Regions from separate parts of the Peribacillus sp. ACCC06369 genome, predicted to be linked through region 1. Evidence: a T-box and tRNA genes for the amino acid it is inferred to sense, from the RefSeq annotation. Region 1 holds a T-box; the other holds one or more tRNA genes.

What was found. The T-box of region 1 lies ahead of tyrS (tyrosine--tRNA ligase). A T-box ahead of a tRNA ligase gene usually reads a tRNA of that ligase, here a tRNA-Tyr.
Region 2: it encodes a tRNA-Tyr, which carries the amino acid that the T-box ahead of tyrS (tyrosine--tRNA ligase) is inferred to sense. The anticodon was not compared.

The regions. Positions count from the first base shown of each region.
Region 1 is NZ_JAUCEN010000002.1:3,964,663-3,972,526, reverse strand. It holds gene QUF78_RS20135 (GNAT family N-acetyltransferase) at 1-256, opposite strand, end outside; gene acsA (acetate--CoA ligase) at 605-2,323, shown strand; gene QUF78_RS20125 (transglycosylase domain-containing protein) at 2,484-5,495, opposite strand; T-box leader at 5,645-5,861, shown strand; gene tyrS (tyrosine--tRNA ligase) at 5,928-7,184, shown strand; gene rpsD (30S ribosomal protein S4) at 7,284-7,864, opposite strand, start outside.
Region 2 is NZ_JAUCEN010000002.1:172,090-179,953, forward strand. It holds rRNA gene QUF78_RS01705 (23S ribosomal RNA) at 1-2,561, shown strand, start outside; rRNA gene rrf (5S ribosomal RNA) at 2,626-2,741, shown strand; tRNA gene QUF78_RS01715 (tRNA-Asn) at 2,787-2,861, shown strand; tRNA gene QUF78_RS01720 (tRNA-Thr) at 2,865-2,937, shown strand; tRNA gene QUF78_RS01725 (tRNA-Glu) at 2,969-3,043, shown strand; tRNA gene QUF78_RS01730 (tRNA-Val) at 3,062-3,137, shown strand; tRNA gene QUF78_RS01735 (tRNA-Thr) at 3,152-3,227, shown strand; tRNA gene QUF78_RS01740 (tRNA-Tyr) at 3,246-3,329, shown strand; tRNA gene QUF78_RS01745 (tRNA-Gln) at 3,434-3,508, shown strand; tRNA gene QUF78_RS01750 (tRNA-Gly) at 3,512-3,583, shown strand; tRNA gene QUF78_RS01755 (tRNA-Ala) at 3,605-3,680, shown strand; gene rocF (arginase) at 3,900-4,802, shown strand; gene QUF78_RS01765 (aspartyl-phosphate phosphatase Spo0E family protein) at 4,941-5,126, opposite strand; gene sigW (RNA polymerase sigma factor SigW) at 5,299-5,862, shown strand; gene QUF78_RS01775 (anti-sigma factor family protein) at 5,879-6,502, shown strand; gene cdaA (diadenylate cyclase CdaA) at 6,721-7,545, shown strand; gene QUF78_RS01785 (CdaR family protein) at 7,538-7,864, shown strand, end outside.

The DNA.
Region 1 (7,864 bases):
GCTCCAAGGGATCGGGATATAAATAAGTTACATAACCCACGATCGTTTCATTTTCACGGGCGATGAAGATCCTGCCCTCAGGCAAGTCTGCAATCTCTATTAACGCTTTATGCTGCAAAGCAGGCTGGCGAAAGGCGACCAAGTCTTCGTGAAACTCATAAGCGGACATCTTTTCGCCGTTTAATGGCCCCTCGATGATGAGCGTTCCGCTTAATGTCTGCAGTTCCTTGGTATAAAAGGTCTTATTATATTCCATTCTATCACCACCCTCATTATATAGTAATCTTACACTCTCGCATTCCGAAGCATAAGGAGCATTGCTATTAAAACTGAACGAATCGAAAGCCTACATTAATTATACTTAAAAACAAGTGGCATAATTCAGAAAGTTCAAGGCATATATGAATCTTTTGTTACAGTACTTCTCATATACCCGCCGTCGCTATGAAGTCATCTTAACTATACCAATATACCTGTGTTTTTCAAAATTAGGCCAAGAAGGAATTTCCCTAATATGGAAGGTTTCAATATTTTAAAAATTGAGATAATTTGTTTCTTATACTATAATGAAAATATAGAGCCGAATAAAGGGGGAGTTTGTCGTATGAATGTGAAAGTGCTGCCAGTAGTGGAAGGTAATTTTAATTTAAAGAATTACGATGAGAAATACAATAAGTTTGACTGGTCTGAGACGGAAAAGGAATTCTCCTGGTCTGAAACCGGTAAAGTGAATCTTGCGTATGAAGCCATTGACCGCCATGTCGAAACATACAAAAAGAACAAAGTCGCCCTTTATTACAAAGACGATAAAAGAAATGAAAAGTATACATTCAAGGAAATGAAAGATTATACGAACCAAGCGGCCAATGTGTTCAAGAACATTGCCAATGTGGAAAAAGGTGATCGTGTTTTCATCTTCATGCCACGCTCCCCGGAGCTTTATTTTGCATTGTTGGGTGCGATTAAAACGGGGGCGGTCGTGGGTCCGTTGTTCGAAGCCTTCATGGAAGGTGCGATAAGGGATCGCCTTGAAGATAGTGAGGCAAGTGTGATAGTGACGACCCCGGAGCTTTTGTCGCGGGTCCCAGTAGAGGAATTACCCCATTTAAAACATATTTTCTTAGTGGGGGAAAATGTAAAAGAAGAAGGAAAGTATCATCACTTCAACAAAAAATTAAAAGAAGCGGACAAAAAATTCGAAATTGAATGGGTGGATCGGAATGACGGACTGATTCTTCACTATACTTCCGGTTCCACGGGAAAACCAAAAGGCGTACTTCACGTTCATAATGCGATGATCCAGCATTATCAAACGGCAAGATGGGTCCTTGATTTGCAGGAAGAGGACGTGTATTGGTGCACAGCGGATCCTGGATGGGTGACAGGGACGTCTTACGGTATCTTTGGACCGTGGCTAACAGGCACCTCGAATGTCATTGTAGGCGGGCGATTCAAGCCTGAATCCTGGTATAAGACCCTGGAAGACTTCGGTGTCACTGTATGGTATAGTGCCCCGACTGCCTTCAGGATGCTGATGGGCGCAGGTGACGAAATCGTTAAACGGTTCGATTTGAGTTCTCTCCGCCATGTTTTAAGTGTCGGTGAACCGTTGAACCCGGAAGTGGTGCGCTGGGGAATGAAGGTATTCAATCACCGTATCCATGATACATGGTGGATGACGGAGACCGGGGCTCAGGTAATCTGCAATTATCCTTGCCTGGAAATCAAACCGGGCTCGATGGGTAAACCGATTCCGGGTGTGAAAGCGGCAATAGTGGATGATCAGGGCAACGAGCTTCCTCCGCATAGAATGGGGAACCTTGCCATCAAGAAAGGATGGCCTTCGATGATGAAGACCATCTGGAAGAATGAATCAAAATATGAATCTTATTTTATGCCGGGTGATTGGTATGTTTCTGGAGATTCCGCTTATATGGATGAAGAAGGGTATTTCTGGTTCCAAGGCCGGGTTGATGATGTCATCATGACGGCAGGGGAAAGAGTCGGACCTTTCGAAGTGGAAAGCAAGTTGGTCGAGCATCCGGCCGTAGCTGAAGCAGGGGTCATCGGTAAGCCGGACCCAGTTCGGGGAGAAATAATCAAAGCGTTTATCGCCCTCCGTGACGGATACGATGCAAACGATGAGCTGATTGAAGAAATTCGTCAATTTGTAAAGAATGGTCTCGCAGCACATGCAGCGCCGCGTGAAATTGAATTCAGGGATAAGCTTCCTAAAACAAGGAGCGGAAAAATCATGCGCCGTGTCTTGAAAGCTTGGGAACTTGATCTGCCAACTGGTGATTTATCCTCGATGGAGGATTGAAAAGCTGAGTCATACTGATTATTGAGAAGGTAAAAAGGCATCCATGTCATTGCATGGATGCCTTTTTGGGAGTTTGGGTCATTCGCCAAACCAGTGTGGGAGATTAAATGAAACAGGCTGCCGGGTCATCCCCGACAGCCTGTTTTACTTCAAAAGAGTGTCATTCTTCCTCTTCTTCAGCTTTATCCGTGTCCTGTTCTTTATCGTTGACTGTGTTTTGATCTTTGTCGGTTTCCGGATCTTCTTTATCTGTATTGTCTTTGTTTTGCTCTTTATCTTGATCTAGCTCTTTATCTTGCTCTTTTTCTATTACTTTTTCCTTTTCTGGTGTAACGTTCACTTCTTTTGAGTCTGTTTTTTTATCTTCGTTAGTTATTTTATCTTTTCCTTGAGCATCTTTATTTTTTGTGGAATCTTCTTTTGAAACTTTCTTTGTAGCGCCGCTTTCAACACGTTGAGAAGGGGCTGATTCTTTACCGACTATGTCCACGGCCGTTACATAATAAGAACCGCCAGAGCCGACTTTGTAAACAAGATTCTCCCCAGCATTGATGCTCGCGACTTTTTTGCCGTCTTTATAGACACGATAACCGACGACATCACCTTCATGATGCAAGCCCCAAGTAATCTTATCGTTACTTTTTTTTATGGATAGGGCATCCGGTGCTTTGCCATTATCATTCAATTTCGCTGTCGCCCCGACGACATTTCCTGATTTTTCGGCTCCGGGAATCACGGATCCCGGGTCAACGACATATCTCAATCCGATATCTGCAAATGAATCTGGATTCAACATGAACCCGCCGCTTGTGAATTCGCCAGGCGTTTGCGGAAGGGCTGCGTAGCGTTTGCTGCCGACTGATACATATTGTCCATCTATGAAACTATCATCCGCCCTGGATGGAGCATATTTCGCGATGAATAAATCCGATTTGACAAGCCCGGCCTTTTGGCATGAGCTTGAAGGCAGCAGTCCTGAAACGCCACAGAAGGAACGGCTGACAATTCCGCCCGGCATTTCAAATCGCTTATCGGGGTCGATGAGTTTAGGGTCGACTTTATATGCGGCATTGATCAGATCTGCCCAATAATACATATTACGTTTATTATATTCAAGACCATTATAGGTCCCTTGCAAGGATTTCGGCTTGTCATAACCGAGCCATGTCCCGAACGATACATTCGGGTTGCTGGCTACAAACCAGGCATCCCAATAGTTTTGTGAAGTACCGGTTTTACCTGCCCAATCGCTTGAGAAGGCAAGGCGGTTCCTGACTGAGGCCGCCGTCCCGCTGTTTATGACATCACGCATCATATCAAGCGTCAGGTAAGCGGCTTGCGGAGAGAAAACATCCACTGGTTTCACTTTATGCTGATAGATGACTTTGCCATCTTTCGAAACGATTTTATCGATCATATAAGCATCGATGAATTCTCCTGAATTGGCAAAAGTGCCATATGCATTGACGTTTTCTTCAACGGTTACACCTTTTTCCATCGCACCTAATGACATGGCAAGATTGGAGTAATCCCCTTTCGTCACGGTGGAGAAGCCCATTTTTTCCAAATACGAAGCCGGGCTCAGGTTGATGATTTTCTTGTAAAAGAGCGCTGCCGGGATGTTATAGGAATTCTTCAGGGCCTCGCGGGCAGTCGATACTCCCGTATAGCTGCCGCCGCCATAGTTTCCTGGACTCCACGGTTTGCCGCCTGTTGGAATGGAGATCGGCACGTTGGCCGATACGCTGCCAGGCGAGATCTTGCCTAGCTCGATGCCTGGACCATATATCACCAGCGGCTTCATCGTTGATCCGTTCGAGCGCAATGATGCGGTGGCGTGGTTCGTCTGTTCCCGCTTGAAATCACGCCCGCCTACGAAACTGATGATTTTCCCTGTTTTATTCTCGATAAGAATCGCTCCGGCCTCTACGGGCTGGCTCACGGTCTTCATTTCCTTCGTATCCGGGTCGGGGACTTGCGCCAGTTTATCGTACCCGAAATTCGGATAGTTTTTCGTTACTTCCTGCATCTTGTCATAAATCTTTTTGTTGACGGTCGTATAAACCTTATAGCCATTTTGGCGCAGCTTACGGTCGGCAAGTGCTAGATATTGAGCTTTTAAATCATCATTCTTTAAATCTTTCTCTTCATATCCATCTTCTTTTGCCAGACTGACAGATAGGATTTCGATGGAGCGTTTTTCGATTTCATAGGTGAGCCATGGATATTTCTCGGATGGCATCTCCGTTTTGCCGATAAAGTCTTTTGTAATGTCGTATGCGTTTGCTTTATCATATTCTGCTTTTGTTATGTACCCGTTACTATACATCCGCTTTAAAACGGTTTTCATCCGGTTGATGCCGGGCTCTTGATTTTCCTTCAATTTTCCTTTCTGGGTATATGGTGTATATCCGAAAGGGCTTTGCGGCAATCCCGCGATAAAGGCTGATTGGGGCAGTGTCAGATCTTTGGCCTCCACGCCAAAAATACCTTCAGCGGCGGACTCGACCCCGGCGATGTTACGGCCTGAAGAGTTTCGTCCCAAAGTGGAGACGTTTAAGTACGTTTCCAAAATCTCTTCTTTTTCAAAGAACTTTTCGACCCGGAGCGCAAGAAGAATTTCTTTGGCTTTCCGGTCAAACGAAACTTCGTTGGTCAGGACCTGGTTTTTAATGAGCTGCTGTGTTAATGTACTTCCCCCCGATTGGACGGATGCATTCGAAAATTCCTGGTAAATCGCACGCAGGATGGCTTTCGGGACAACCCCGTCATGCTCATAAAAATACTCATCTTCTGTAGCGATGACTGCATTTTTAAGATGCTCGGAAACTTTATCGATGGACACTTCCTCACGCTCAAGGTCACTCTTAAGCTTGCCCAAGTATACTTCATCTGCAAAGTATACTTCAGAGGTCTCTTCATAATTGTAAATGTCTTTTTTTAAATCTTCTTTTGAGCGTACTGGCTCATCATTGACGAGGGCAGCGAAATAGCCGGCTCCGACGCCGCCGGCGAATGAGAATCCTAGGATCCCGACAATAATGAGGATCAGTGTTAAATTCCAAATGACTTGGTATGTAACCCGCGCGTTCTTATGTGTTTTTTCACTTTGGAAAAAACGAGTCAGCTGCTTCCAGACTGTTTGAAATCTATCTTTTTGATTATTATTCATCGTATCATACCCCCTGAAATCACATATATTATAGCATACAACAGGTAGGGGAAAGGGCATCTTTCTTATTTTTCTATAATCTGTAAGGGTGATGTTGACAAGGATTCTTATGTATGATAAAAGTTTATTAACAACAATAAAATGATTAAATGATCGCGATGATAGGACCCAGTAGTCAGACTATCCCTGTTTCAGAGAGCCGGTGGTTAGTGGAAATCGGTACAAATGGTATGATGAATTACTTCCTGGAGCATTTGCTGTGAAATGATTAGTAGCAGGAAACGGCTGACGACCGTTATTCGTCTTGAGCGGAGGGCATATTATGTCCTCAAGTTGGGTGGTACCGCGAATTTATTCGTCCCTTCATATTTATGAAGGGGCGTTTTTGTGTGCTTTTTGCGGGTTTTTTCTAAGATGGAGGAGGAATATTTAATGGAATTGCTTAAAGACCTCGAGTGGAGAGGAATTATTTATCAACAAACGGATGAAGAAGGTTTTAAGAACCTTTTGGAAAAAGAGAAAATTTCTTTATACTGTGGTGTCGATCCAACTGCGGATAGCATGCACATCGGTCATCTATTGCCATTCTTGACATTGCGCCGTTTCCAGCAGCACGGTCATCGTCCCCTTGTGCTGGTAGGCGGTGCGACAGGACTCATCGGTGATCCTAGCGGTAAAAAAGAGGAACGCCAGCTGCAAACGCTGGAAAAAGTGCTCTATAATGCCGACTGCCTAAAAGGGCAGCTATCCCACATCTTTGAATTCGATGGTGAAAATGGTGCGGTCATGGTCAATAACTATGACTGGATAGGTAAAATCGATATGGTTACGTTCTTGCGAGATTACGGGAAATACATCGGCATTAACTACATGCTGGCAAAAGATACGGTTGCTTCCCGCTTGGATACGGGAATTTCCTTTACTGAATTTGCGTACACGATCTTACAAGGAATTGATTTCAGTCATTTATACAGCAATTACAACTGTAAATTGCAAATAGGCGGCAGTGATCAATGGGGCAACATTACGACCGGCCTTGAAATGATCAGGAAATCCAATGATGAGAATGCCAAAGCATTCGGCATGACGATCCCGCTCGTAACGAAAGCGGATGGAACGAAATTCGGTAAAACGGAAGGCGGGGCTATCTGGCTTGATCCGGAAAAAACGACTCCTTACGAATTTTACCAATTCTGGATTAACACAGCGGATGCTGATGTCGTAAAATACTTGAAATTCTTCACATTCCTATCACGTGAGGCGATTGAGGAGTTAGAGCAATCCGTACAGTCCGAACCGCATTTGCGTAAAGCGCAAAAAGCTTTAGGGGAAGAAATGACCCGTTTGATTCATGGTCAGGAAGCTCTTGACCAAGCAATCAAAATCTCTGCCGCCCTATTCAGCGGTGAGGTGAAGAATTTAAGTGCAGCGGAAATCAAATTGGGCTTTAAAGATGTCCCTTCCTTCGATCGTGAAAGCAAGGAAGACATCGGTTTGGTCGATTTAATCGTTGAAGCGAAAATTTCGCCATCAAAGCGTCAAGCCCGTGAAGATATTCAAAATGGGGCAATCTCCATAAATGGGGAGAAAGTGACTGACCTGCAATATGTAGTGACCGAAGCTGCCAAGATTGAAGGGGAGTTCATCCTCGTTCGTCGCGGCAAGAAGAAATACACATTAGTGAAATGATTGTTCAAAGCCCGGCTGAATCCCAGCCGGGCTTTGTCATGCGCTAAAGTGTTTACATGCGAAAAAAAACCCCATCCAAGGATGGGGTTTTCGAAGTTATTAACGAGAGTAGAACTCAACGATAAGAGCTTCGTTAATTTCAGCAGGCAATTCAGAACGTTCTGGTAAACGAGTGAAAGTACCTTCTAATTTCTCAGCATCGAAAGTAAGGAAATCAGGAACGAAGTTAGTTGCTTCAACTGATTCTTTAATGATTGAGAAGTTGCGTGATTTTTCACGAACTGAGATAGTTTGTCCAAGAGACACTTTGTAAGATGGAATGTCTACGCGGCTTCCGTCTACAGTGATGTGACCGTGGTTAACAAGTTGACGTGCTTGACGACGTGTACGAGCTAAACCAAGACGGTAAACTAGGTTGTCAAGACGTGATTCAAGAAGAACCATGAAGTTTTCACCATGTACACCTTTAAGTTTGCCAGCACGGTCGAACATTGAACGGAATTGACGTTCAGTGATTCCGTACATGTGACGAAGTTTTTGTTTCTCTTGTAGTTGCATTCCGTATTCAGAAATTTTTCTACGTTGGTTAGGACCATGTTGTCCTGGAGCATAAGGGCGTTTTTCTAATTCTTTACCAGTACCTGTTAGGGAAATTCCTAAACGACGGGATAGTTTCCAGC
Region 2 (7,864 bases), 3.8 Mb from region 1:
AAAACCCTGTAGTTGAAACTTCGTTCCCTCCTGAGTGGATCCTGAGTACGGCGGGACACGAGAAATCCCGTCGGAAGCAGGGAGGACCATCTCCCAAGGCTAAATACTCCCTAGTGACCGATAGTGAACCAGTACCGTGAGGGAAAGGTGAAAAGCACCCCGGAAGGGGAGTGAAATAGATCCTGAAACCGTGTGCCTACAAGTAGTCAAAGCCCGTTAATGGGTAATGGCGTGCCTTTTGTAGAATGAACCGGCGAGTTACGATTTCATGCGAGGTTAAGTTGATAAGACGGAGCCGCAGCGAAAGCGAGTCTGAATAGGGCGAATGAGTATGAGGTCGTAGACCCGAAACCAGGTGATCTACCCATGTCCAGGGTGAAGTTCAGGTAACACTGAATGGAGGCCCGAACCCACGCACGTTGAAAAGTGCGGGGATGAGGTGTGGGTAGCGGAGAAATTCCAATCGAACCTGGAGATAGCTGGTTCTCTCCGAAATAGCTTTAGGGCTAGCCTCAAGATGAGAGTATTGGAGGTAGAGCACTGATTGGACTAGGGGCCCCCAACGGGTTACCGAATTCAGTCAAACTCCGAATGCCAAATACTTATTCTTGGGAGTCAGACTGCGAGTGATAAGATCCGTAGTCGAAAGGGAAACAGCCCAGACCACCAGCTAAGGTCCCAAAGTATACGTTAAGTGGAAAAGGATGTGGAGTTGCTTAGACAACCAGGATGTTGGCTCAGAAGCAGCCACCATTTAAAGAGTGCGTAATAGCTCACTGGTCGAGTGACTCCGCGCCGAAAATGTACCGGGGCTAAACGTATCACCGAAGCTGTGGATTGACACCATTAGGTGTCGATGGTAGGAGAGCGTTCTAAGGGCGTTGAAGTCAGACCGGAAGGACTGGTGGAGCGCTTAGAAGTGAGAATGCCGGTATGAGTAGCGAAAGAAGGGTGAGAATCCCTTCCACCGAATGCCTAAGGTTTCCTGAGGAAGGCTCGTCCGCTCAGGGTTAGTCGGGACCTAAGCCGAGGCCGAAAGGCGTAGGCGATGGACAACAGGTTGATATTCCTGTACCACCTATACATCGTTTGAACGATGGGGGGACGCAGAAGGATAGGGTAAGCGCGCTGTTGGATATGCGCGTCCAAGCAGTTAGGCCGGAAACGAGGCAAATCCCGTTTCCATTAAGGCGGAGCTGTGATGGCGAGGGAAATATAGTACCGAAGTTCCTGATTCCACGCTGCCAAGAAAAGCCTCTAGTGAGATGTAAGGTGCCCGTACCGCAAACCGACACAGGTAGGCGAGGAGAGAATCCTAAGGTGTGCGAGAGAACTCTCGTTAAGGAACTCGGCAAAATGACCCCGTAACTTCGGGAGAAGGGGTGCTTTTTAGGGTGAATAGCCCGGAAAAGCCGCAGTGAATAGGCCCAGGCGACTGTTTAGCAAAAACACAGGTCTCTGCGAAGCCGCAAGGCGAAGTATAGGGGCTGACACCTGCCCGGTGCTGGAAGGTTAAGGGGAGAGGTTAGCGCAAGCGAAGCTTTGAACCGAAGCCCCAGTAAACGGCGGCCGTAACTATAACGGTCCTAAGGTAGCGAAATTCCTTGTCGGGTAAGTTCCGACCCGCACGAAAGGTGTAACGATCTGGGCACTGTCTCAACGAGAGACTCGGTGAAATTATAGTACCTGTGAAGATGCAGGTTACCCGCGACAGGACGGAAAGACCCCGTGGAGCTTTACTGCAGCCTGATATTGAATTTTGGTACAGCTTGTACAGGATAGGTAGGAGCCTGAGAAGCCGGAGCGCTAGCTTCGGTGGAGGCGTTGGTGGGATACTACCCTGGCTGTATTGAAATTCTAACCCGCGCCCCTTATCGGGGTGGGAGACAGTGTCAGGTGGGCAGTTTGACTGGGGCGGTCGCCTCCTAAAGAGTAACGGAGGCGCCCAAAGGTTCCCTCAGAATGGTTGGAAATCATTCGTAGAGTGTAAAGGCACAAGGGAGCTTGACTGCGAGACCTACAAGTCGAGCAGGGACGAAAGTCGGGCTTAGTGATCCGGTGGTTCCGCATGGAAGGGCCATCGCTCAACGGATAAAAGCTACCCCGGGGATAACAGGCTTATCTCCCCCAAGAGTCCACATCGACGGGGAGGTTTGGCACCTCGATGTCGGCTCATCGCATCCTGGGGCTGTAGTCGGTCCCAAGGGTTGGGCTGTTCGCCCATTAAAGCGGTACGCGAGCTGGGTTCAGAACGTCGTGAGACAGTTCGGTCCCTATCCGTCGCGGGCGCAGGAAATTTGAGAGGAGCTGTCCTTAGTACGAGAGGACCGGGATGGACGCACCGCTGGTGTACCAGTTGTCTTGCCAAAGGCATAGCTGGGTAGCTACGTGCGGACGGGATAAGTGCTGAAAGCATCTAAGCATGAAGCCCCCCTCAAGATGAGATTTCCCATGGCGCAAGCTAGTAAGATCCCTGAAAGATGATCAGGTTGATAGGTCAGAGGTGGAAGCGTGGCGACATGTGGAGCTGACTGATACTAATAGATCGAGGACTTAACCAACGCTTTTTAAAAAATGAAATACCTTCTTATTATCTAGTTTTGAAGGAACAACGTTCCTTTATTGTTTGGTGGCGATAGCGAAGAGGTCACACCCGTTCCCATTCCGAACACGGCAGTTAAGCTCTTCAGCGCCGATGGTAGTTGGGGGTTTCCCCCTGTGAGAGTAGGACGCCGCCAAGCAATTCATTTAAATCTTTAAATGGGTTTTAGGAAACATTATATTATTCCGCAGTAGCTCAGTGGTAGAGCATTCGGCTGTTAACCGAACGGTCGTAGGTTCGAGTCCTACCTGCGGAGCCATATGCTTCCATAGCTCAGTAGGTAGAGCACTTCCATGGTAAGGAAGAGGTCAGCGGTTCGAATCCGCTTGGGAGCTTCCCAATCTATCTATGTACACAAAGTAGTCCGGCCCGTTGGTCAAGCGGTTAAGACACCGCCCTTTCACGGCGGTAACACGGGTTCGAATCCCGTACGGGTCACCATTCTTAATTCATTAATCCGGAGGATTAGCTCAGCTGGGAGAGCATCTGCCTTACAAGCAGAGGGTCGGCGGTTCGATCCCGTCATCCTCCACCATTTATTCTTTACTTGCCGGTGTAGCTCAACTGGTAGAGCAACTGACTTGTAATCAGTAGGTTGGGGGTTCAAGTCCTCTTGCCGGCACCATTTACAACCATATATTGCGGAGGGGTAGCGAAGTGGCTAAACGCGGCGGACTGTAAATCCGCTCCTTCGGGTTCGGCAGTTCGAATCTGCCCCCCTCCACCATTTTAATAAAATCCTGTGGATCAGTTATATATTCTCTTTAATGGGGAATTATATGATTACCACCTTTTTATTTTGTTGAACATTAATTGTTACATATTATATATTGGGCTATAGCCAAGCGGTAAGGCAACGGATTTTGATTCCGTCATGCGAAGGTTCGATCCCTTCTAGCCCAGCCATTTGCGGAAGTAGTTCAGTGGTAGAATACAACCTTGCCAAGGTTGGGGTCGCGGGTTCGAATCCCGTCTTCCGCTTAATATATTTTAAATTCCTTAGGGGCCTTAGCTCAGCTGGGAGAGCGCCTGCCTTGCACGCAGGAGGTCAGCGGTTCGATCCCGCTAGGCTCCACCATCAACTACATACACCAAAACTTACGTCTTAAGCCAAAATGGTTTAAGACTTTTTTTGTATAAAAGCATTTTTTGGTTAACCTATGTCTAGAAAGGTTTTTTTTCATAGGTCTTATAAAAAAAGCGTATTAGGTATGAAAAGGTTGCATCATTATACATGGAAATGTCGAGTTGAACCACTTGGCGTATACGATATAAAATGGGTGAAAGGGGGAATTATATGTCTATTCAGAAAATTTCCGTCATTGGATTGCCTATGGACCTTGGTCAAGCAAGGCGGGGCGTGGATATGGGACCTAGTGCCATCCGCTGCGCAGATATTTTCGAGCGTCTTGAACAGTTAAATATAGAAGTAGAGGATTTAGGAGATATAATTGTAGGACGGCCTGAAAAAGCAAATAAGCCTGGGACCAACCTGAAAAACTTACCGCTTGTTGCAAAGGGTAACGCCCTGTTAGCTGCAAGGGTTGATGAAATAATAGAAGGTGGTTCCTTCCCGCTTGTATTGGGAGGAGACCATTCAATAGCTATAGGAACACTGGCGGGAGTCGCAAAGCACTATGAAAATGTAGGTGTGATTTGGTATGACGCACATGGGGATTTAAATACGGAAGAAACCTCGCCATCGGGGAATATACATGGAATGCCCCTGGCTGTCAGTATTGGACTTGGACATCCGGACCTGATCAATATCCATGGTTCCGGTCCAAAAGTGAAACCGGAAAACATCGTAATAATTGGGGCAAGGTCTTTGGATGAAGGGGAAAAAGAACTTATCCGTGATAAAGGGATTAAAGTATTTACGATGCATGAGATTGATCGCATGGGAATGACAAAGGTCATGGAAGAATGCATAGATTATTTAAGGGAAAGAACGGATGGTGTCCATCTTTCATTGGATTTGGATGGAGTTGACCCAGCAGATGCTCCCGGAGTGGGGACACCGGTGATTGGTGGCATAAGTTATCGGGAAAGTCATTTGGCCATGGAAATGCTCGCTGAAGCCAACTTGATTACATCAGCTGAATTCGTTGAAGTGAACCCCATTTTAGATGAGCGGAATAAAACGGCAATCGTTGCGGTGGCTCTAATGGGTTCGCTATTTGGAGAAAAGTTATTATAACTGAAAAAATAAAAGAAACAGTAACCGGCTTGTAATGGGTTACTGTTTTTTATATGCTAGAAGACGTAGGTTTATTTTCCAGGGTGTATGTAACATGAACATATCTATAAATAGATGGTTGCAATCGCATATCCATATTCACTTAAGAGCACGTCGGTGTGTGAGATCTCCATTTTTAGTTAAATGGAGGTATTGGTTGATTAAAGTATCCAGTTTGCTGCTAACTTCAATAACTTCATTATCAACCATCGAAGAACGGGAAGCCAAAATCATCATCTTCTGTCTGTATTGTTCAATATGGTCTAAAATTTGTTCAGCAGTCATATAGAGATTCACTCCCTCGAATTTTACAATTTCTTACTATATAGCCCTTTTTTTTTTTTCTTAAACATTAAATGTAAAACTTTGTTAAAATTAATGTATTAAATTTTTGAAACCTTTTAGCTTACGATTCGTAGTAATCGTATAGCCGCATGAGCGGGGGTAATACCGGAAAATGGATGCACTCATTAAAGAGAGAATTAATCAAGTATTAAAGGGAGACCATAATGCATTTGGGGAAATTGTCGAAATTTACAAGGACAAAGTTTTCCAGATATGTTTCAGGATGCTCGGAAACAGGCAAGAAGCAGAGGATTTGGCACAAGAGGCCTTTGTAAGGGCCTTCGTGAATATTCGTAGTTTCAATATACAAATGAAATTTTCTACATGGTTATATCGGATTGCGACCAACCTTTGTATTGACCGCCTTCGCAAGAAAAAGCCGGATTACTATCTAGATGCAGAGGTGGCAGGGACAGAGGGATTGAATATGTATTCCCAAATAGCATCAGATATGGCGAAACCCGAGGAAGAAGTTGAATCTTTAGAACTACAGGAAACCATTCAAGTGGAAATAATGAAATTGCCCGAGAAATACCGATCGGTTATCGTATTGAAGTATATTGAAGAGTTATCTTTAAAGGAAATCAGTGAAATATTAGATTTGCCAGTCGGTACGGTTAAGACGAGAATACATCGTGGTCGGGAAGCCTTGCGTAAACAACTACGCCATTTATAAAAAGAAGGTGAGAAAAATGAACTGCCATGAGGAAATCATTGAATATATGCATGATTATTTAGATGAGGACATCAAACCGGAGCATAAAGAAGTTTTACGGGAGCACTTGCACAACTGTGCTGAATGCCGGAATTACTTTCATGAAATGAAAAAGGCGGTCGCTCTTGTACAAAGCACTTCCCATATTAAGGCCCCGGATGACTTTACAGCAAAGGTTATGGCTCAATTGCCAAAGGAAACGAAAACAACGGGCGCCAAACGTTGGTTCAAAAGCCATCCCTTCATGACAGCGGCAGCGATGTTCATCATATTGATGACAGGATCTGTTTTTTCCACTTATAATCAGGACGAACATTTTTCAGTATCAAAGCAGCCTAACTTAGTGGTCGCAGGTGAAACTGTGATTGTGCCTGCGGGTGAGACAATCAAGGGTGATGTGGTAGTTCAAAATGGCAACATTCAAATAGATGGTGAAGTAGAGGGAGATGTGACAGTCATAAATGGGCATAAATATATGTCTAAGGCAGGGAATGTGACTGGGAGCATCCATGTTATTGACCAAGCTTTTGAGTGGATGTGGTATAAAGTAAAGGATACTGCAACCTCGTTGGTTCCTGCTAAAGAGGAAAAAAATGAATAAGGAATAGAGCTGGGAGGAGAGCATCGTTTTTCATATACGGTGACTTCGCTCAGCTTTATTTTTTAAAGGGAAGAGAACCATTTTGCATGGTTCGTTCTTGCCATGTAAATTTCCCACACTAGTTTTTAGATGTATCATTTAAAAAATGGTATACTATTAAGGTTATCGTATAAAGATTGTAATTGGTATTTGGAGTAATACTGACTGGAGGAAACAACATGTCTTTAACCAATTTGACTGTTTGGGACTATGTAGTAAATTTCATTGATATTCTCCTTGTATGGTTTGTGATATATAAATTGTTAACTATTATTCGAGGCACGAAGGCTATTCAGCTGCTAAAAGGAATTTTTGTAATTGTCATTGTAAAAAGCTTAAGCAACCTGTTTGGTTTCAATACACTCGGATGGTTAATGGCACAAGTCATGAATTGGGGAGTATTGGCGATTCTCGTCATTTTCCAACCTGAACTGAGAAGGGCACTTGAACAATTAGGACGCGGGAAGCTCTTTGCAAGGGGCACCGTTCCAGAAGAGAATCAGCAAGAGCGTTTAGTCGAAGAAATCCTAAAGGCATCCACTTATATGGCAAAAAGGCGGATTGGGGCCTTGATTACGATAGAGAAGGGTACGGAGCTGGGGGATTATGTTGAAACGGGGATACCCCTAAAATCCTATATTTCTTCAGAACTGCTCATTAATATCTTCATCCCAAATACGCCGCTCCATGATGGCGCAGTTATTTTACAAAATAACCAGGTGGCGGCTGCAGCATGCTATTTGCCATTATCAGAGAGTCCATTCATATCAAAGGAGCTTGGCACACGGCATAGGGCAGCCATAGGCATGAGTGAAGTTACGGATAGTCTTACGATTGTCGTTTCTGAAGAAACGGGTGGGATATCCGTCACTAAAAACGGGGAACTTTACCGGGATTTGAATCAAGAATCATTTAGGGCCATGCTTACAAGTGAACTGGTAGTGGAAAACATCAAATCAACTTCCTCAAGCATCTTTAACTGGAGGGGGAAAAAGAATGGATAAATTCACCAATAGCGCTTGGTTTATGAGAATCGTAGCTTTTGCCTTGGCAGCACTTTTGTTCATTTCCATTAACTTTGAGATGGAGTCGGATAAAAAATCCCTTGGTTTATCGACGGCCCCTGAAATCAGTACGGAGACCATCGAAAATGTACCGGTTGAAGTGTACTATGACCGTGAGAATCTAGTGGTCAGCGGAGTGCCGGAAACGGTTGATGTTACTCTAAAGGGAGCAAAAAGCCTATTGATAAATGCGAAAAACCAAAGGGACTTTAAAGTGTATGTAGACCTTTCTGATCCTGCAATCTCAATGGGGGACAGA